Regions from separate parts of the Janthinobacterium sp. 17J80-10 genome, predicted to be linked through region 2. Evidence: predicted binding sites of a transcription regulator. Region 2 holds the regulator's gene; each other region holds the start of a gene.
What was found. Region 2 encodes sigma-54, which starts transcription at its own class of promoters, with help from an activator protein. Its sites were predicted from a motif close to TGGCANGNAANCTGCTTT; they were not measured.
Positions count from the first base shown of each region.

Region 1 (5,376 bases), 310 kb from region 2:
GCGCCGCAGTGGCGACAGCGCACGGTATGGTCTGGCATTCACCGACGATTTCCATATTGCGAGTACCGACGAATCCGCGCAGACCGGCGCGCATTACCTCATGAAAGCCAACCAGTAAAACCCGGACTGGCTTTTTACCATCCGAGGGCATTTGCATTCCCCTCTGAAAAAAGCGCAAAGTTTCGTTTTAAAGGCGCAGCAAGGGAAGTGCCATTCGGCCCTGACTTTGCACGCGCAATGCATTGTTATCCTGCTGACGACATTTGTGCGGCGCATTCCAGTGCGCCATGCACAAATCAAGTGCGGTGCCGCTTGAAAATGCGGGAGACAAGGTCGTTGGGGATGACATATTTTTACAGGCAAAATTTATGCCTGCGATAAGCGTGGTGCCGATGAAATCAACGCACCATCAGCAGGTAGAGCAGCAAGAGATTGAAGACGATCGATGCCGCCGCAACTGCGCGCCACAGCGACAGCGGGTCGCGTTGCGCCAGCGGCGCCTTGGCGGGCGCAGGCAGGGGCTTGCTGGCGCCGCGTTCCAGCGCCAGGACAAATTCCTCGGCGGTTTCGAAGCGCTGCAAGGGATCGCGCGCAATCGCCTTCAGGATGACATTTTCCAGCCACAGGGGAATGTCGGGGCGATAGCGTGTGGGTGGCACGGGCTCGCCGAAACGCGGCCTCTGGAAGGGCTCAATCTCGCCATAGGGGTAGTGCCGAGTCAGCATCTGGTACAGGGTCACGCCGGCGGCGTACAGGTCGGTCTGGCGCGATGGCTGGCCGCCCTCGAATAATTCCGGTGCCAGGAACGAGGGCGTGCCGGCGCGCGGCGCACCGCTGGTGGCTTCGGCTTCGAGCCCTGACTGCGCCACGCCGAAATCCAGCACCCGCAATTCGCCGTCGGCGCCCAGGTGAATGTTGGCTGGCTTGATATCGCGATGCAGGATGCTGCGGCGGTGCAGTGCGCCGATGGCGCGTGCCAGCCGCGTGCCGTGGGCGATCGCGTCCGGTATGATGAAATGCTGGCCGCCGTCGAGGTGTTGCTGGATGGTCGCGCCGTCATGCCACGTGCAGAGGTAATACAGGTAATTTTTTTGTTCAGGCGTAATGACCTGCGCAAAGAAACGCGCCACTGCGCGCTTGGCCAGCCATTCTTCGTGTGCAAAGGCCGAGCGTTCCTCGGCATCGTCGGCGCGATCGGGATGCAGGGTTTTCAGGACCAGCGGGCGCTGGCTTGCCGGGTCAATGACGCGGTAGACCATGGTCGCCTGGGAAGCGTGCAGAACGCTTTCCACGCGGTAGCCATCGATGGACTGGCCGGCCTTGAGTTTGGGCGGCAGCGGCAATTGCCGCGATGCCGAGACCGCGTCGCGCAGGTTTTCCTGTGGCAGTGCATCGATACGCAGCGCCAGCGCGCTGGCATTGTCGGTGGACCCGGCCCGCAGCGCGCTGGCCACCAGTGCCGCGGCAGTGGCTTCGGCATCGCGCTTGCCGGCGGCCAGATCGGCCAGCAGGGCGGTCATGTCGTATTCGGTCAGCGCCGACCAGACGCCATCGGTCGCCAGCAGCAGGATATCGCCTTCGCGCAGCTCGCCCATGCCATGGTCGAGCGCCAGGCGGGAATCCAGGCCAATGGCACGCGTCAGCACATGCTGCATTTCCGGACGATCCCAGACATGGTCGGCGGAGAGCCTGGTAAGCTTGCCTTCGCGCAGCAAGTACAGCCGGCTGTCGCCGACATGCGCAAAATAATAGAAGCTGCCGCGCACGACCACGCAGGTCAGGGTGGTTGCCATGCCGGATAGTTCCGGCCGGATCGAGCCCTGTTGCTGTACCCAGCTGTTGATGGCCTTCAGGACGCGCTCGAGCGCTTGCGTCACCGGCCAGGTGTCGGGCGTGGCGTAATAATCGGTCAGCAGCCCGCGCACCGTGTATTCCGATGCCTGGCGGCCGCCATCGTTGCCGGAAACGCCATCGGCGATTGCCGCCAGCAAGCCCTTGGTGGAAATCTCGGGCGCGCCAGGCGTGACCATGCCGACGAAGTCCTCGTTGCGGGGACGGGTTCCTGCTTCGGTGGCATGGCCGGCAGCGACTAGTAACGACATGATCTTATAACTCTGTTCCCGGCATTATAGTCAGATCTTCGCCGTCGTCATCGCAGCGCTGCCCCAGGTGGTGCGCCAGCGGCCTTTTACCATGGAAAGTCCGATCAGGGCGATGACCGCCAGCGACGCAAAAATGGTCAGGCCGATTTGATAGCTGCCGGTCAGTTGCTTGGAGTAGCCCAGGCTGGAGGCAAGATAAAAGCCGCCAATGCCGCCGGCCATGCCGACGAGCCCGGTCATGACGCCGATCTCCTTGCGGAAGCGCTGCGGCACCAGCTGGAATACCGCGCCATTGCCAGTGCCCAGCGCCAGCATCGCCAGCACAAATACGACGACGGCCATGATGGCTGAATGCAGGCCAAAGCTGGCGATAAAGAGGAATGTCGCTGCCAGGATGTACATGATCGACAGCGTCTTGATGCCGCCAATGCGGTCGGCGATACGTCCCCCTAGCGGGCGCACCAGCGAGCCGGCAAATACGCAGGCGGCAGTGAAATAGCCCGCGGTGACCGGCGACAGGCCGTATTGGCCATTGAAATAGATTGCCAGGGACGAAGCCAGCCCGGAAAAGCCGCCAAAGGTGACGCCATAGAAGAACATGAACCACCAGGCATCCTTGTCCTTCAGCACTTGCAGGTACTCGACCATCGATTTCGGCGGCGGTGCCGCCGGCGCATCCTTGGCAAACACCATATAGACGGCAAAGGCGACGCTGAGCGGAATCAGGCACCAGCCGAAGACATTTTGCCAGCCGAATGCCAGCGCCAGGCTGGGCGCGAACAGGGCGGCGAAGGCCGTGCCGGAATTGCCTGCGCCGGCAATGCCCAGCGCAGTGCCCTGGTGCTCCGGCGGATACCAGCGTGACGCCAGCGGCAGCGCTACTGCAAATGCGGCGCCGGCCACCCCCAGCAGGATGCCCAGCGTCAGGACGCTGGAGTAAGTGTCGAGCTTGCCCAGCCAGGCCCACAGCATGCCGGCAATGACAATCGCCTGGCCGATGGCACCCGCCTTTTTCGGCTTCAGGTGGTCCACGAGAACACCCATGACGATGCGCAGCAGCGCGCCGGCCAATAGCGGCGTGGCCACGATCATGCCCTTTTGCGCAGCGGTGAGACCCAGGTCTTTGGCGATTTGCACGCCAAGCGGCCCGAGGATGACCCATACCATGAAGCTCAGGTCGAAATAAAAGAATGCGGCCAGCAGCGTAGGCGTGTGACCCGCCTTCCAGAATGAAGATTTTTGCATATGTCCCCGGGAGTCCAAAAAAGTGAATGCAGTGCACTATGCAAGTGCCATGCCAACATTTTTGTGCGTACATATGTGGTGCACGCTGTGATGTGGGTCGGAAAATGTGTCGGGACGGTGCCTTGCACCAAATAGGTTTGGAAAATTCACCAGCACGGAGCGTCGCTGCATTTTTTTCGACGTTTTGGCTGCACCGACAACTGGCATTGCTTTTGCTTAGGGGTAGTGCAGAACAATCTGGAGGGTAGTGCAATGAAAAAGCTGAAGCTGGTAATGGTGGGTAACGGCATGGCCGGGGTGCGCACGCTGGAAGAGTTGATCAAGCTCGCTCCGGACGTCTACGACATCACTGTATTCGGCGCTGAGCCGTATGCCAATTACAACCGTATCCTGCTGTCGCCGGTTTTGGCGGGTGAGCAGACCATCAAGGACATCATGCTGAATGATGTCGACTGGTATGAAGAAAACAATATCACGCTGCATCTTGGTAAAAAGATCACGCAGATCGACCGCGCCCGTCGCCTGGTCATTGCCGAGGATGGCACCACCGCAGAATATGATCGCCTGCTGCTGGCCACGGGTTCCGACCCGTTCGTGCTGCCGGTGCCTGGCAAGGAACTCAACGGCGTGATTTCCTACCGCGATATCCAGGACACCAACGCCATGATCGAGGCGGCCGCCAAATACAAGCAGGCGATCGTTATCGGCGGCGGCCTGCTCGGCCTGGAAGCGGCCAACGGCTTGAAGCTGCGCGGCATGGACGTGTCAGTGGTGCACCTGTCGGGGGTGCTGATGGAGCGCCAGCTCGATTCCGTCGCCGGCAAGATGCTGCAAAAATCCCTGGAAGAGCGCGGCCTGAACTTCCTCTTGCAAAAAAATACCCAGGAAATCTTTGGCGATGAAAATGGCCGCGTGAAATCGGTGCGGTTCACCGACGGCACCGAAGTGCCGGCGCAGCTGGTAGTGATGGCCGTGGGCATCCGCCCCAACACGAAGCTGGCGGAATCGGCCGGCCTGCATTGCAACCGCGGCATCGTCGTCAACGACACCATGCAGACGTTCGATCCGCGCATTTACGCCGTCGGCGAATGCGTCAACCATCGCGGCACCGCGTACGGACTGGTGGCGCCGCTGTTCGAGATGGCCAAGGTGTGCGCCAACCACCTCGCCAATTTCGGCATCGGCCGTTACCAGGGATCGGTCACCTCGACCAAGCTGAAAGTCACGGGCATCGACCTGTTTTCCGCCGGCGACTTCATGGGCGGCGAGGGCACTGAAGAAATCATCCTGTCGGATCCCATCGGCGGCGTCTACAAGAAGCTGGTGCTCAAAGATGACAAGCTGGTCGGCGCCTGCCTGTATGGCGACACGGTCGATGGCACCTGGTATTTCAAGCTGCTGCGCGAAGGCAAGGATGTCGGCGAAATCCGCGATACCCTGATGTTCGGCGAATCCAATACAGGCCGTCCCGGCGACGTCGGCCATGAAGGCTATACCAAGGCCGCCGCGATGCCGGATGAAGCCGAAGTCTGCGGCTGCAATGGCGTATGCAAGGGCACCATCGTCAAGGCTATCAAGGAAAAAGGGCTGTTCACCCTGGAAGACGTGCGCAAGCACACCAAGGCATCGGCCTCGTGCGGCTCCTGCACCGGCCTGGTGGAGCAGATCATCATGGCGACGGCAGGGGGTGACTATTCCACTTCCGCCAAGGCCAAGCCGATGTGCGGCTGCACCGACCATACCCACCAGGAAGCGCGCGACGCCATCCGGGCCAACAAGCTGCTGACGATTCCCGCCGTGATGCAATTCATGGCGTGGCGCACGCCCAATGGCTGCTCCTCCTGCCGCCCGGCGCTGAACTACTACCTGATCTCGACCTGGCCGCACGAGGCCAAGGATGATCCGCAATCGCGTTTCATCAACGAGCGTTCGCACGCCAATATCCAGAAGGATGGCACGTACTCGGTGATTCCTCGCATGTGGGGCGGCGAAACCAGCGCCTCGGAGTTGCGCCGCATTGCCGACGTGG
Region 1 covers NZ_CP035311.1:3,645,727-3,651,102, reverse strand. Annotated here, with positions in the region: gene EKL02_RS16225 (response regulator transcription factor) at 1-151, opposite strand, end outside; gene EKL02_RS16220 (bifunctional protein-serine/threonine kinase/phosphatase) at 399-2,102, opposite strand; gene EKL02_RS16215 (nitrate/nitrite transporter) at 2,133-3,347, opposite strand; gene nirB (nitrite reductase large subunit NirB) at 3,600-5,376, shown strand, end outside.
Region 1: a site for sigma-54 is predicted at 3,549-3,566, ahead of nirB (nitrite reductase large subunit NirB). Genes of this name have one in related genera too.

Region 2 (5,376 bases):
CGCCGCATTGCTGGCGCTCGGCAGTTTCTGGCTGCTCGACGTCATGCGGCGCGGCATTGAAGACAGTCTGCCTGCGGTGCAGCGCACCGAACCCGACTATTACGTCGAGCGCTTTAATTTTGTCAGGCTGGCGAAAACCGGCGAAGCCCGTTATCACATTGCCGGCGAACGCATGACGCATAACCCGCAGGACGATTCCTATGAAATTGCCCGTCCGGTCATGAAAGCCCTGAGCGCAAAACGTCCGACGACCACGATCGTGGCCGAACGGGCACTGGCCAACAGTGACATGAGCCAGGTGCGCCTGTTTAACAACGTGAAAATGGAACGCCCCGCATCAACAAGCTCGCGGCATTTGCGCCTGATCTCGGAATATATGCTCGTACTGCCGGATGACGACACCATGAAAACCGACCGCCCAGTGGAACTTGTTTCCGGCACCACCGTTTTGTACGGTACCGGCATGTTTGCCAACCACGCGACGGGAGAATTTAGCCTGGCAAGCAAGGTTCGTGGCACCTTGCAACCCCGAATGACACAATGAAGCAAGTCATTTCCAATGCATCACTGGATTTCTTTCCCATGAAACGATTTTTCTTCTTATCGCTGTTTGCGCTCAATATGCTGGCGACCGGCATTGCCTATGCTGAAAAAGCCGATGCTGACAAACCCACCAATGTCGAAGCCAACCAGATGGCTTACGATGATGTCCGCCAGGTCAATACCTTTACCGGCGACGTCGTCCTGACCCGCGGCACGCTCATCATGAAAGCGCACAAGATGGTGGTAACGCAGGATCCTGCGGGATACCAGTTTGCCACCCTGCACGCAGGCCAGGGCAAACCGGCCAGCTTCCGGCAAAAGCGCGACGGTGGCGCGAACCTGTGGATTGAGGGTGAAGCAGAACGCATTGAATACGACAACAAGGCCGATGTCGCAAAACTGTTTTCCAAGGCCAAAATGCGCCGCCTCGAAGGCACCAAGGTCACCGACGAGGTCGAGGGCGAATTCATTTCTTATGATAATCGCACGGAATTTTTCGCTGTCAACAACACCTCCTCCGATAGCAGCAAACCCGGCGCCGGACGTGTCAAGGCGGTCATTCAACCGCGCAACGAAGCCAAGAAATGAACCAGGAATGATCAGCATGAGCAGCAAACTTCTTGCCCGCGGATTACAGAAAAGCTATGGCGCGCGCCAGGTATTGCGCGACGTTTCTCTGGAAGTGGGCAGCGGCGAAGTGGTCGGCTTGCTTGGCCCTAATGGTGCCGGCAAGACCACCGCTTTTTACATGATCGTCGGCCTGGTGCCGTCGGATGCGGGCGATATCGAGCTCAACGAGGTGAGCATTTCCCGCTTGCCGATTCACCGGCGTGCCAACCTCGGCCTGTCCTACCTACCCCAGGAAGCCTCGGTTTTTCGCAAGTTGACGGTGGCGGAAAATATCCGTGCCGTGCTGGAACTGCAGCGCGATGATGGCAAGCCATTGTCGAAAGCGGTTATCGAAGAAAAGCTCGACCTGTTGCTGGCAGAGCTGCAGATTGAAAAGCTGCGCGACAGCCAGGCCCTGTCGCTTTCCGGCGGCGAGCGCCGTCGCGTAGAAATCGCCCGGGCACTCGCAACCAGCCCGCGCTTCGTGTTGCTGGACGAACCCTTTGCCGGTGTCGACCCGATTGCCGTGATCGAAATCCAGCGCATCGTGCGCTTTCTCAAGGAACGCGGGATTGGCGTGCTGATCACCGACCATAATGTGCGTGAAACGCTGGGCATTTGTGATCGCGCCTATATCATTAACCAGGGTGTCGTGCTGGCCAGTGGCCGCCCGGATGACATCATCGCCAACGAGTCGGTGCGCCGGGTCTATCTTGGCGAACATTTCAGGATGTAAGCAAGCGGCATCGCCATGAAACAGTCACTTCAGCTACGCGTATCGCAGCATCTGGCATTGACGCCGCAGTTGCAGCAGTCGATCCGGCTGCTGCAATTGTCGACGCTGGAATTGCAGCAGGAACTGGAACATATCCTGGCTGACAATCCCATGCTCGAGCGCGTTGACGATCCGCTCGACCATTCGGTGCGCCTGCTTGCCGATGGCGCCATCAACCAGACCAGCAGCCCGGCGGAAAAGTCCGCCGCCGAAGATGCGCCGGCGGCCGATGGCGAAACTGCCTATGAAGGCGCAGAAGGCGGCGAGGCGGCGGATGGCGGCAATGGCGAGGCCGACTGGAGTTTCGACGATGTCGCCCGCACCGGCAAGAACCCTGAAGACGACGACTCACGTCCGCAACTGGAAGCGCACCACATCACGTTGCGCGAACACCTGCTGGAACAGATGCGCCTGACCAGCCATGAGACGCGTGATCGCGCCCTGATGGAATTGATCATCGACGCCATTGACAACAATGGCTACCTGGAAGAGCCGCTCGAGGAAATTCATGCGCGCTTGCCTGCCGAGCTGGAAATCGATCCGGAAGAATTGGCCATCGCCCTGAAACTGGTGCAAAGTTTCGAGCCGGCCGGCGTCGGCGCGCGCGACGCCGGTGAATGCCTCGCACTGCAAATCCGGCGCATGCCGAAAGTGCCGATGGTGACACGACGCATGGCGCTGACCATCGTCGAAAAGCACCTCGGCCTGTTTGCGCAGCGCGACTTCAACAAGCTCAAGAAACTGCTCGATTGCGATGACGAGGATTTGCGCGAAGCACAGTGCATCATCCGCCAGTGCAACCCCCATCCCGGGGCTGTCTTTGCCAGCGATGCCGCCGACTATGTCGTGCCGGACGTAATCGTCAAGCGCGGCAAGAACGGCTGGCAAGTCATGCTCAATCATGATGTGATGCCCCGGCTTCGCGTGAATGCCTTGTACGCGAATATCCTCAAGCAAAACAAGGGTGAGGGCTCACTCACTTCGCAATTGCAGGAAGCAAAATGGCTCATCAAGAACATGCGCCAGCGCTTCGACACGATCCTGCGGGTTTCTCAAGCCATTGTGGAGCGACAACGCAATTTCTTTTCGCATGGCGCCGTCGCCATGCGCCCTCTTGTCTTGCGCGAAATAGCTGATACACTAGGTTTACACGAGAGTACTATTTCTCGTGTAACAACGCAGAAGTACATGCTGACGCCGCATGGCATGTTTGAGCTGAAGTATTTCTTCGGCAGCCATGTCGCCACAGAAGCCGGCGGCGAAGCTTCATCAACGGCGATACGGGCGTTGATCAAACAATTGATAGGAGCTGAAGACCCCAAGAACCCCCTCTCTGACAGCAAGATTGCAGAAATGCTGGGGGAGCAAGGCATGGTCGTTGCCCGGCGCACTGTGGCCAAGTACCGCGAAGCCTTGAAAATCCCGCCAGTCAACCTGCGCAAGTCCTTGTAGTAGTCCTTGCAGTATTTGTTGTATTCGTTGCTGTGTTCAGGCGACACGCACTTGCCTTTGTCGACCGTGAACCGCCAGTGACCTTATTTTAAGGAGCGCTGTATGAATCTGACCATCAGTGGACATCATCTCGAACTGACCCCTCCTATCAGGGAATATGTGCATGCCAAGCTGGAGCGCATCAGGCGCCACTTCGACCATGTCATTGATGCTGCGGTCATCCTCACCGTGGACAAACTTGCAGAGAAAGACAAGCGCCAGCGGGCTGAAATCACCTTGCGCATGCGGGGCAAGGATGTCCATGTGGAATCCATCGCGCATGACCTTTATGCCGCAATCGATGGGCTGGTCGACAAACTCGACCGTCAGGTCCTCAAGTACAAGGCCATCCTCCAGGATCACCAGCACCAGGCCATCAAGCACTTGCCGGAATCCATGACGGCCGCACCGGAAGAATAAAACCGGCGCAATCAACTTCTGCAAATGTAACCAGGGGCGCGCCAAGCGCCCTTTTTATTACCCGATCATGAACGACCATATCCTGACCCGCATCCAGCATCGCACTGGCATGCTCACCCTGAACCGCCCGCAGGCACTGAACTCGCTGTCACTGGAAATGGTGCGCGCCATGACGCGCGCGCTGCTGGACTGGCGCGATGACGATGCAATCAAGGCGGTGTTCATCCACAGCAATAGTGAAAAAGCCTTTTGCGCCGGCGGCGATATCCGTTTTTTTTACCAGTCCGGGCAAGCCACGCCACAGCAAGGCAGCGCCCTGATAGAGGATTTTTTTACCGAGGAATATGCGCTTAACCGGCTGATCCATCACTACCCCAAGCCCTACATCGTGCTCATGGATGGCATCGTGATGGGTGGCGGCATGGGCATTGCCCAGTGCCACTCAGCCGGAAGGCTGCGGATCGTCACTGAACGCAGCAAGCTCGCCATGCCCGAAGTGAATATTGGCCTGTTTCCGGACGTCGGCGGAAGTTATTTCCTGTCGCGTGCGCCGGCTCAGATCGGCACCTGGCTGGCCCTGACGGCCAATCCCGTCGGCGCCGCCGATGCCCTGCATGCGGGGCTGGCGGATGTGTTTATTCCGGCGGAGCGGCTGGCGGACCTGCACGCCTTGGCGGGCACAGGCGACGGCAACGATATCGACCAGGACGTGCGCCACTTTGCCGCGCAATTTTCTGCAGGCGACACCGGCGAACTGGCACGGCAGCGTGACGCCATCGACCACCACTTTTCCTTTGACGACGTGCCATCGATCATGGATTCGCTGGCCGGCGATGCCTCGGCGTTTGCGCAGACCACCCTGGCAACCATGCAAAAGCGCTCGCCGCTCATGCTGTGCGTGACCTTGCGGCAGTTGCGCGCGGGCGCCGGCATGACATTCGAAGAGTGCCTGCGCATGGAACGTTCGATGATGCGCCACTGCTTCAAGCAGGGCGAGGCCTTCGAGGGCATCCGTGCCGCCGTGATCGACAAGGACTTGTGCCCGGCATGGGGATCGCCCTCGCCGCAAGCCGTCAGCGCAGAAATGGTGGCAGGATTTTTCCAGCCTGCGTGGCCGGCGCATGCGCACCCGTTGCGCACTTGGCTCTAGAGGCCGCGGGCTTCAGATCTCGTCGATCATGAACAGGCGGCGGTGTTCGCGCATGGCGTAGCGATCCGTCATGCCTGCGATATAGTCGGCAACCTTGCGCGCCTGCCGTGCCGGATCGCCGCCAGCCACCTGGTAGTCCGGCGCCAGCAGGCGCGGCTCTGCCATGAACGTCTCGAAAAGCTCGCGCACGATCCGTTTGGCCTTGCTGGTCATGCGGTTGACCTGGTAATGCCGGTACAGGTTCTCGCGCAGGAAACGTTTGAGCAGCAACTCTTCCTTGCGCATGGCATCGGAAAAACTGATGAGTGCGGGCGCGTTGCGCACCTGTTCGAGGCTTTGCACGCCAGCATCCTGAATTTTTTGTCCGGAAGTGCTGATCAGGTCGACG
Region 2 covers NZ_CP035311.1:3,955,926-3,961,301, forward strand. Annotated here, with positions in the region: gene lptC (LPS export ABC transporter periplasmic protein LptC) at 1-544, shown strand, start outside; gene lptA (lipopolysaccharide transport periplasmic protein LptA) at 583-1,131, shown strand; gene lptB (LPS export ABC transporter ATP-binding protein) at 1,148-1,888, shown strand; gene EKL02_RS17725 (RNA polymerase factor sigma-54) at 1,904-3,379, shown strand; gene raiA (ribosome-associated translation inhibitor RaiA) at 3,482-3,838, shown strand; gene EKL02_RS17735 (enoyl-CoA hydratase/isomerase family protein) at 3,906-4,988, shown strand; gene EKL02_RS17740 (deoxyguanosinetriphosphate triphosphohydrolase) at 5,001-5,376, opposite strand, start outside.

Region 3 (5,376 bases), 210 kb from region 2:
ACATGAGTTTATTGTTGGCAACATACCCCACTGTCTGGAGATTGGTCGAACCGACGTCGATTTCGCGCATGCGCTCGATGTTTTCCAATGAGCATGGATCGGCGGACCGCGCGGCCTCCAGCTTGTCAAATGCAGCCAGGATCTGCAGGCTGGTTTCGTCGCTGCGACGCAGGACTTCGCTGGCAAGACTGGCGGCGCGCACTCTTTCTTCGTCGAGGCTCTGGCTGCCCGCCACGTACAGCGCAACCAGGATCGGCGCCGCGATGGCAATCAGGCCGACAACCAGTGCCATGACGATGGCGGCACGTTTTCTCAACTCGGTCTCCTTGACTCGCACATCGCATCGCCTGCGGTTTGATTTACCCAGTAATGTTCTATGGATCGCGGCAGCCTGCAATATCCTTTTTCTGCTGCAGCTGCGTTCTCTTACTCTATATGATTCTCCACATGCTTTTGGTTTTTTCCATTGGGGCCACGCGTTCGCACGCCCCTGTGGCTCTTCACTTTATTTGCTGCAAGACAATCTCCTGTCTGAATTAATTTTTCGCGAATTTGTTCCGCATTACAATTGGCTTTTCACCCTGGAGCGCCTATCGTGCCGCAGCAACCTGCTGACTCACCGCTTCGTCTGACTGGTTTTCGCACGGTATTCGCCTGCCTGTTTCTGGCCGGAGCCGCCACCTTCACGATGCCCCAACCTGCCCATGCGCTGAGCTGCGGCGTCCATGAAAAAAGCGTGTGCAAGGGAGAGGACAAGCAGTTTGCCGGCGGATTCAATCCCGGCACTGGCTACGGTGGCTTTGGCGGCGGCGCGTGCCGGGCGCGGCAGACGCCCGTGATTTTTATCCACGGTAATGCCGATGGTTCCGTGAGCTGGGATGCCCCGCCGGGCAATGTTGCCGGCTATCCGACGCCGCCACGTTCCGTGTATGCGGAAATGAAGGCGCGCGGCTACCAGGATTGCGAATTATTTGGGGTGACCTATCTTTCGGCGGAAGAACGCAAGCTGGAAAACGTCGGCAAGAATTATCACCAGCCAGCCAAATATCGCATCATTCATGATTTCATCCTGGCGGTGCAAGCCTATACCGGCAAGCCGCAAGTCGATATCGTGGCCCATTCGCTGGGTGTGACGCAAACGCTGGCGACCTTGCACTACTACAAGATGTCTGGCTCTGTGCGCAAGTTCGTCAATATCGCCGGTGGCCTGCGCGGCTTGGCCAGTTGCCAGCTGACCGGCTTTGCCAACCCGCAGGCGCCGACCTGCGGATCGCAAAATTTAGCAGACGGCAATACCTTCGGTTTTTATCCGGAAGGTTATGCCGGCGTACTGTGGGTGAGCAACCCGTGGACCGGCACCGGCACGCCCAGATCGTTGCGGCAAGCGCCCAAGCATGCTGCTGCCACGACGTTTTATACCATTAGCGCAGGCAACAGGGACGAGGTGGCTTGCGCTGCGTCGGGCTTCCACTCCGGCTGCCATCTCACCAGCAAATTCGACGCTGCGCCCAACGTGCGGGCACAAATCGACATCGGCGCCGGCGCAGATGCGGCGCAACTCGACCTGGACTGGTCGGACAAATCGCCCTTCAATCGCATGGGCGGCGATGCCAGCAATGGCATTGGCCACTTCCGCGCCAAGGATAATGCCGGCACCATCATTTACCGAATGCTGCAAACGGATTGCCGCGGCCTGGCATGCGCCCAGGAGTATCGCTATGGGCCCAAATCGGCTTACTAAAGCTTGCCATGTGCCTGAAGTTTGTTCAAACGCAATAACTGGAGTTTGTCACCGGAAAATAATTGGTGTTTTGACAACTGGATGACACCAAGATGATGAATCCGAACCTCGTTGCCGCGGCCCAGCATGGCAGCGCGTCGGTTGCGTTGCGCGCGGAAGCCTATCTGGCCAGCCTGCATGAAACCTCGGGAAACAACCTCACGGCCAACCTGGCGAACGGCATGGCGCTGGTGTCGGGACTATTGTGCGGCAAGCCGGATAATGCCCCCGCACAGGAACTGCACCGGGCGTTGGCAAAGCTGGTACTGGCAAAAATGCAGCGCATTGCGCGCGACACCAGCATGGGTCGCCAACAAGAAGCCTATCCCTGCTTTACCTCTTAAGCCAAAAGCAAGCGCCATCCGGCACCCGCTGCACGGCTATTTGCTCAGGCCGTCGACCAGCACGTGGCCTTTGATGAAGCCAGCCTGAATCGCGGCCGCGCGGTTGGGATAATCGCCGTCGTCGCCGGACTCGCCTATGACTTCGCTATCGCTGCTGGGGTCTTCTCCCGGCCAGGCAATGCGTACGGCGTAATCCCAACATGCGCGGGAACCTTCGTGGGGCAATGCAGTGACATAAATTTCCATGTCCTTGTACAGCTCGGTTTGCCAATCCTGTTCGCTTGCCATGACCACCTCCTGTATTGTTCAGCATAGTGGATTATGCAGACGATAGCAGGACAATCTTCAAGCGTGCCGCAATCGTTCAGCGGGCTTTCGACAACACGATCAGCCAGCGGCGCAGCAACAGGATATGCAGATGACCAGGAGCAACGCCCGGGTTGCATTCAAGAAGAGGATGCGCGCGGTAATAGCGCGTGCGGCAATCACGCCCGATGGAAACTTCGCGGCGGCCAACCCGCAGCTGGATGCTGGTTGCCACGTAACCGGGATGGAAACTGGTAGGGAGGGAAGACGTCAGGTTTGCCATGGTGCTAGCCTTTCTTGTATGTTATTGACATTGAACGCAACGCCACTTTAGCACGAACACTGTACGAATACACAGTATTAACTGTATTAATAAACAGTATTTTAAATGGTGTTGTTTTCAAGTCAATTGCATGAAAGGCCACTCAGGCACAGCGGCATGCTGGCATAAAAAACGGCAGCCTAGGCTGCCGTTGTTGTCTGGCTTGGTGCGATTACTTCTGGCGACGACGGCCCAGCAGGAATGCCGCCAGTCCCAGGCCCAGCAGCGCCAGGGGTGCCGGTTCCGGCACTTCTGCTGCAGCAACATACTTGAAATCATCGAGAATGAAATAATCGTACGTGTAGTTGCTTTGGTCGGTCAGCACGGCGTAAGCAATCGGCGCGTTGTCGGTGCCGCCGATGAAGCCGACGTACTGGCCGGACTGGGCAGCGATGTTCAGCGTGCCAAGCAGCGAGCCGCCGACGCCGAACAGGTCGATGGTCCAGGGCTGGTCAGCCGCGCCCCAAGAAAAACCGAAGGCGGAAACCGGGTTGGCAAACGCAATGGTGAACGGGCTGTCGCTGGACTGGCTGGCGATGTAATTGCCGCTGGCGCCATAGCTGCCGGAATAAGTGTTTTCAACAAACAGGGGCTGGTTGCCGCTGAAGGTGACAAAGCTGTTAAAGGTACGCGAGGTGAAGGAGCCGGTGGCTTCCGCATTGAAATCAAGTACGGTGGCGCCGTTCAGGGCAGGATCGGCGCTGCTGGAAATCAGTGCTGCAGCAGAGGCGGCGCTTGCCGACAGCATCAGGGTGGCGGCAATCAGGAAGTGCTTGAAGCTTTTCATGGGAATCCTTTGCTTGGGTATTTGAAGGTGCCTGTCCCAAGAGGAACAAGCTGCCATTAATTTGCAATTTGGAATCATTAATGCAAAAGTCAGGCCACCCAAGACAAGTGATTGTTTTTATTGGGAAATCTAAATTTCGTTAAAGAAATTTTCATGCTGCTGTAAATATTTCCGACAGATATCAAATTCTACCTGGCGTTTCCCCCTCTTCCATTGCCGCCTCGCCCAGCAAGACCTGCAAGCCGCTGGCGCGCTTGGTCTTGCGCAAAACCGCTGCTTCCAGCACGGCCGCCGCCGGCGTCACCAGCGTAAAGCATTCTCGGGCGCGTGTGATGCCCGTGTACACCAGTTCACGCGCCACGACCTGCCCGGCTTCCGGCGGCAAGACCATGGCCACATGGCGGAATTCCGAGCCTTGCGACTTGTGCACGGTCATCGCATACGCGGTTTCCACCGCCGCCAGGCGCGTTGCCAGGACGCTGCGCACCGCGTCGCCGTTGAGGAAGTACACGCGCTGGGCATCGGCGCGCGCCGGGTCCGGCAATACGATGCCGATGTCGCCGTTGAAGACGCCGACGCCGTAATCGTTGCGGCTCACCATGACGGGCCGGCCTGCGTACCATTCGCCGCGGCGACGGATCAGGCCTTCCCTTTCCAGGCGCTGTTCGATGGCCTGGTTGAGGCCGGCCACGCCCCACTCGCCCTCGCGCACGGCGCACAGGATGCGGAACGTATCGAAGGCCAGCAATACCGATTTCACCCATGCCTCGTACGCGACAGGATCGGCCGCATCGTCGGCCCGCGGCATTTTTTGCAGCAGCGCGAGATAGGCGCGGTAGCCGCCCGCGGCGCCCGCGCGGCCATCTGTCGCCAGCGCCAGCACGTCGGACTGCCGTGCATGCGCGATCCAGTGCACAGGGCCGCCGTCCGGGCAGCGCAGGCTTTCCTGCACTGCCGCCGGGTCGCCGGCATTGACTGCCGATGCCAGTGCGCCGATGGGGCCGCCGAAGCGCCGGCTCTTGCGCAGCATGACGGTTTGCTGCGCAAGCATGTCTCCGGCGCCCAGCATCTCCGCCGCGATGACCTGGCCGCTTGCTGCCAGCGCATAGTCCGCGGTGGCTTGCACATACGCGCCATGCTGGGCATCCGAGCACAGGTCGCCCAGCACCGCGCCGGCTTCCACCGAAGCGAGCTGGTCCTTGTCGCCCAGAAGGATCAGCATGGTCGTCGCTGGCAGCGCGTCAAGCAACGCCGCCATCATTTCCAGATGCACCATCGATGCTTCATCGACGACCAGGACATCGATGTCGAGCGGGTTGCCGGCGTGGTGACGCAGCGCGCGCGTGTCGGGGCGCGCGCCCAGCAAGCTGTGCAGGGTGCCGGCGGACGGCAGGCGCGCTGCCAGTTGCGCCAGCGGCAGGGCTGCGCCAACGCGGGCCACCAGGCCGCCGAGGGCATCGTCGATCGATTGTTTCAGGCGCGCCGCGGCCTTGCCGGTGGGCGCAGCCAGCGCAATGCGCAGGCGCTCAGGGTCTTCCGCCAGCGCAAACAACAGGGCCAGCAAGCGCGCCACCGTATAAGTTTTACCGGTGCCGGGGCCGCCGGTAATGATGGAAAAGCTGCTGCGCACGGCAATCGCGCAGGCGATCCTTTGCCAGTCGGGCCCGGCATCTGCCGCTGGCGCTTCCTGCGCAGCCGCGTCGAACAACCTGTCCAGCCAGTCGCGCACGCGCGCCGCATCCACTTCGCGCACGCAGGCAGCGCGCATTGCGGCCTGGCGCGCCACCAGGGTTTCATTGCGCCAGTAGCGGCGCAGGTACAGGCGGTCGCGGTCCAG
Region 3 covers NZ_CP035311.1:148,226-153,601, forward strand. Annotated here, with positions in the region: gene EKL02_RS00645 (EAL domain-containing protein) at 1-316, opposite strand, end outside; gene EKL02_RS00650 (lipase) at 596-1,741, shown strand; gene EKL02_RS00655 (hypothetical protein) at 1,837-2,124, shown strand; gene EKL02_RS00660 (hypothetical protein) at 2,161-2,412, opposite strand; gene EKL02_RS00665 (hypothetical protein) at 2,489-2,713, opposite strand; gene EKL02_RS00670 (PEP-CTERM sorting domain-containing protein) at 2,925-3,539, opposite strand; gene recD (exodeoxyribonuclease V subunit alpha) at 3,721-5,376, opposite strand, start outside.
Region 3: a site for sigma-54 is predicted at 3,619-3,636, ahead of EKL02_RS00670 (PEP-CTERM sorting domain-containing protein). Genes of this name have one in related genera too.

Region 4 (5,376 bases), 1.1 Mb from region 2:
ACCACGCCGAGGGGCTCGTGGAAGTGGTAGGCATAGGTTTCCGAATCGATCTGCGCCACGCTGCCTTCCTGGGCGCGGATGCAGCCGGCGAAGTAGCGGAAATGGTCGATCGCCAGCGGGATGTCGGCCGCCATGGTTTCGCGGATGGGCTTGCCATTGTCGATGGTCTCGGCGGTGGCGATCAATTCCAGGTTCGCTTCCATGCGGTCGGCCATCTTGTTGAGGATGTTGGCGCGCTCGGTGAGCGAAGTCTTGCCCCAGGCAGCGCGGGCAGCGTGGGCAGCGTCCAGCGCCAGTTCGATATCCTCGGCGGTGGAGCGGGCGATTTCGCAAAACGGCTGGCCGGTGATCGGCGTGATGTTCGGGAAGTACTCACCCTTGACCGGCGCCACGAATTTGCCGCCGATGTAATTGTCGTAGCGTTGCTTGAACGGGTTCTTGATCCCCAGCTTGCTGATGTCTGCCAAATTCATTTCTGCCTCCTAAGATTTATTGGAACTACACGTTGATTGGAACAGGTGCTGCTAACACCTTCCTCTTTCGCAATCGGCGTGCCAGCTTGCCAAATCCCTGCAAATCCCCCGCAAACCCGCGCCGCGCCGAGGTCTTGCCGACAGCGCCCGATTGTTGGCCGCAGCCGCGCAGCGTGCCGTTTTGTTTTTTTATGAACAACAGGATCGGCCAGGTGTACCAATTTGTAGCAACTGTCCACTACCCTGGTCATGCAAAGGTCGAGGGATGCCGCAATCACGCCAGCAATTGCATATAGAAAAAATGCAGGCCCGGCGACGCGCGTCGCACAGTGCCTGCATTTGCGGAAGGGAAGTGGAATGTCAGGGCCTGATCGCCGCCACGCCATGCTTCGAAAATATCTTTGCCAGTTCGCCGGACGCCGTCAGTTCATCGCTTGCGGCCTGCAGCAGCCTGGCCAGCTCGGCCTGGTCTTTTTTCACCGCCATGCCAACCACCCAGCCCTGCCGCGGCAAGCGCGGGAAGCTTACATCGTGGACTTGATAATTCGGGTCGCGCCCCACCGCCGATTCAATTTCCGAACGGTTGGCCAATACTGCGTCAAGGGCGCCGGCCTGGAGTTGCGCCAGTGCCTCGGCGGCAGTCGGATAGATCCGGACTTGCTCGCGGTACTTGCCGCCATCCTCGCCCAGCAGCACGACGGCCGAGATTGAAATCTTTTCGACGCCGATTTTTTTTCCGGCGAGCGACGCCAGGCCGTCGTAGCTGGGCACGGTCGCCACGCGGCGCACCAGCTGCACCGCGTCGCGGTAATACGGCGCAAAAATTTCCACCTTCGGATTTTCTGCAATCAGGTGCCGGTCCACCGGCACATGCAGCAGCACGTCGGCCGGACCGTAGCCAAGGTAATGCCCCTTCCACACCATGTTGCGCAAATCGTCGCCGAGATTTTCACCGGCCGGAAATGGCAGCAGCGCCAGCTTCAACCCCAGCTTCTTTGCCAGCGCCTCCGCCAGCTCGATATCGATGCCGCGGCCACCGGCCGAAAATGGCACCAGGTCGTCGTAGACCGCCACTTTCAAGGTACCCGACTGGCGGATTTTTTCCATGTCGGCATGAGCTGGCAGTGCCAGCGACCATGCCAGGAAAATGACCATCAACGCAGCCATGCTGCGAAAAAAGAACTTGGGCATGCTTGTCTCCAATGCGTTGGGCACCCGCCTGTGGCGGGCACATTGCTGAGACGGGGGATTTCCCCGCCTTGCAGGCTTACTTGGTTGCGCGACGCGTTTCCAGGTAGGCCTTCAGCGCCCACACCGCTTCCTGGCTCAACGTGCCCTCGAACGGCGGCATGTATACCGCGCCGTTGCGTACCTTGCCCTGACGGACCGAGCTGGCGAAATAGGCATCGTTCTCCTTGAAGCACGCCTGCTTTTTGGCCTCGTTTTTTTGTCCCATGCAGTCGCGGTCGAGCAAGCGCAGGTCGGGGGCGATCCCGCCGGAAATCGCCTCCAGCCCGTGGCAGCGCGCGCAGTTCTGGGTGTACGCCGAGGTGCCGATCCGGACTGCTTCGGTATTGCCCCGATAGGGATTTTCAGCGGCCCACTTGTCGCCCAGCTTCGGCAACGACTTGGTGTCGACTGCCTGCGGCGTGACGTCGCCATGCGCGGCGGCCGGCAGCGTTACCGCGCCCAGGGCGGCAAAGATGGAACTGATGGCGATGATGCGTTTTGCGAGATTCATGATGACTCCTCCTATTGGTTTTGAAATGACTGGAGGCATCTGTGCAATTGCCATGCCAAGCGTTTTAGGCAGCTTGGCACCCGGGCATTGATTCGTTTTGGAACAGGTGTTGCATTTGCGAGCACAACAATCGCAAAAAATGAAACAGCCAACGGCGAAAACGGCCGGACAGGCTAAAAATCGCGCCGGCACTGGTGGTTCAGCGCTTTTTTACCGGGTGGCATGGTTTGTGCGAATTAGCGCTTGTTATGAACCGTGTTTGGAGCAGGCGCCACCATGATAAAAGAATCCCGCGAACGTTCCATCGCTTACGGCCTTACCGAGAGCGCCATTCCCGACTTCAGCCCGGTGAACCGCACCGACCTGACGCTGGCCATCGAGCAAAACCGGATCTTGCACACGCATGCGCTGCCGGTGATGGAAACCTTGTATGAGCAAATCATCAACACCCACAACATGGTCATCCTGACGGATGCGCACGGCCTGATCGTGCATACGCTGGGCGATGACGATTTCCTGGAGAAAGCCAACCGGGTCGCGCTGCAGCCGGGGGTGGCCTGGTCGGAACAGAGCAAGGGCACCAATGCGATCGGCACTGCCATCGCCGAACAGGCGCCGGCCCAGGTCCACGCCAACGAGCATTATCTGATTGCCAATCATTTCCTGACCTGCTCAGCAGCGCCGATCTTCGATTCGGAAGGCAGCGTGATCGGCGTACTCGACGTCACCGGCGACCAGAACAGCTTTCACAAGCACACCATGGGGCTGGTGCGCATGTCGGCGCAGATGATCGAAAACCAGATGTTTTCCGCCGCCTTTTCGGACGCTATCACGCTGCGTTTCCATAGCCGGCCGGAATTCATCGGCACTCTGATGGAGGGCATCGCCGCCTTTACCCAGGGCGGGCGCTTTTTGTCAGCCAACCGCTGCGGCCTGTTCCAGCTCGGCTTGCCTCTCAACTCGCTGAAGATGCATACCTTCAGTTCGCTGTTCGGCTTGCCGGTGTCAGCCCTGTTCGACCATTACCGCACCGCCTCTCCGGGCTTGCTGAACTTGTGCATGCATAGCGGGGTTCGGGTCTATGCGCGTGCACAATTGCATCGGGCGAACATGTTCTTTCAGGCAGAGCCGTTGCCCGCTGGCGCATCCGAGCGCAGCGCACCGCCGCAGGCACAGGCTGCACAGCGCGTCGACCAGCAGGCGACACGCCGCCTGTCGAGCCTGCATTACCTCAATACCGGCGATGCCCAGATCGCCGCCCTGATCGAGAAAGTGAACAAAGTGCTCGGACGCGATATCGCGATCCTGGTCACCGGCGAAACCGGCACCGGCAAGGAATTGCTGGCGCAAGCCATCCACAATGATTCGCCGCGCGCAAACAGCCCCTTCGTTGCCGTCAATTGCGCCTCGATTCCCGAGACGCTGATTGAATCGGAGTTGTTCGGCTATGAAGACGGCGCCTTCACCGGCGCCCGCAAGAAAGGCAGCGTCGGCAAGATCCTGCAAGCCAATGGCGGCACGCTGTTCCTGGATGAAATCGGCGACATGCCCCTGAGCCTGCAGGCGCGCCTCTTGCGCGTGCTGCAGGAGCGCATGGTGACGCCGCTGGGCAGCAGCCGTTCGATCCCCGTCAACGTAGCGCTGATCTGCGCCACGCACCGCAACCTGCGCGAACTGATATCCGCCGGCGTGTTTCGCGAAGACTTGTACTACCGCCTGAACGGCTTGGTCGTGAAACTGCCGCCCTTGCGCGAGCGCAGCGACCTGGAAGTGGTGGTCCAGCGCTTGATCGTCTCGGAAGCCGATGGCATGCAGTGCACCGTGTCGGCCGAGGTATTGCAGTTATTCAAGCGGCACAACTGGCCCGGCAACTGCCGCCAGCTGACCAATTTGCTGCGCACCGCCATCGTCATGGTCGGCGATGACCGCGAAATCCGTCGCGAGCACTTGCCGGACGACTTCCTGGACGATATCGACGCAGTGCGGCAAGGCGAGAGCACGCAAAGCACTCGGATCGGCGCAGAGGTATACGCGCCGATGCCGGCATCGGCCACGCTCGACGATGTCGAAATATCGCTGATCCAGAAAGCCCTGGCAGCGCACGGCGGCAATATTTCAGCCACCGCGCGCGCGCTGGGGGTTTCCCGCAACAAGATTTACCGCAAGATCCCGCAGCAATAAACGTCAATACCACAAATACTAAAATCTCCGGAGACATCTGATGCCCCACTCTACCCTGCCGCGATCACGGCGCCGGCACGCCACTGCCTGTACGCCGCCCCTGCTTGCCGCCGTCCTCTGTGTTCCTGCAATGGCGCAGACAGGCGAGCCTGCGGCGCGACCTGAAACCACCCTGGCGCCGATCGCAGTCGTGGCAAAGATGTCTGGGCCGGGAATCGGGATTGAACGCGACCTGCTGCCGTATCCGGTGCAGACCGCGTCCGCCGGCGCGCTGCGCCAGGCGCAGGCGGGCAACCTGATCGACTTCATGGCGACCAGCCTGACCGGCGTCAACGTCAACGAAGTCCAGGGCAGTCCGTTTCAGAACGACATCACCTTCCGCGGCTTTCGCGCTTCGCCGATCCTCGGCTCGGCCCAGGGCCTGTCGGTGTACCTCGACGGCGTGCGCGTCAACGAGCCGTTCGGCGACGTGGTCAACTGGGACATGCTGCCGGAGGCGGCGATCGCCGACCTGACGCTGGTGCCGGGGTCGAACCCCTTGTATGGCTTTAATACGCTGGGTGGCGCGCTGGCTTTCACTACCAAGTCGGGCCGGACCCATCCCGGCATGGAAGCCGAAATCTCCTACGGCAGTAATGCCAGAAAGCGCATCGACGCCGGCTACGGGGCGCGCTTCGACAATGGCATGCACGCCTTCGTCGCCACCACCCTGTTCGACGAAAATGGCTGGCGCGAGCATTCGGCCGGACGCATGGGCAACCTGTACGCCAAGGTCGGCCGCGATTCGGGCCAGACCCAATGGGATATCTCGGCACTGCATGGCGAAAGCAAGCTGATCGGCAACGGCCTCTTGCCGAGCTACCGCTGGGCCAATGGCACGCTGGCGAACGGCTTGTATGAAAGCGACCGGCGCGCGGCCTACACCCACCCGGATCAAACCCGCAACCGACTGCAGCAGGCAGCCTTCAACCTGCGTCACTG
Region 4 covers NZ_CP035311.1:2,899,320-2,904,695, forward strand. Annotated here, with positions in the region: gene adh (aldehyde dehydrogenase) at 1-473, opposite strand, end outside; gene EKL02_RS13000 (transporter substrate-binding domain-containing protein) at 834-1,664, opposite strand; gene pedF (cytochrome c-550 PedF) at 1,741-2,214, opposite strand; gene EKL02_RS13010 (sigma-54-dependent Fis family transcriptional regulator) at 2,491-4,395, shown strand; gene EKL02_RS13015 (TonB-dependent receptor) at 4,436-5,376, shown strand, end outside.
Region 4: a site for sigma-54 is predicted at 2,255-2,272, ahead of pedF (cytochrome c-550 PedF). Genes of this name have one in related genera too.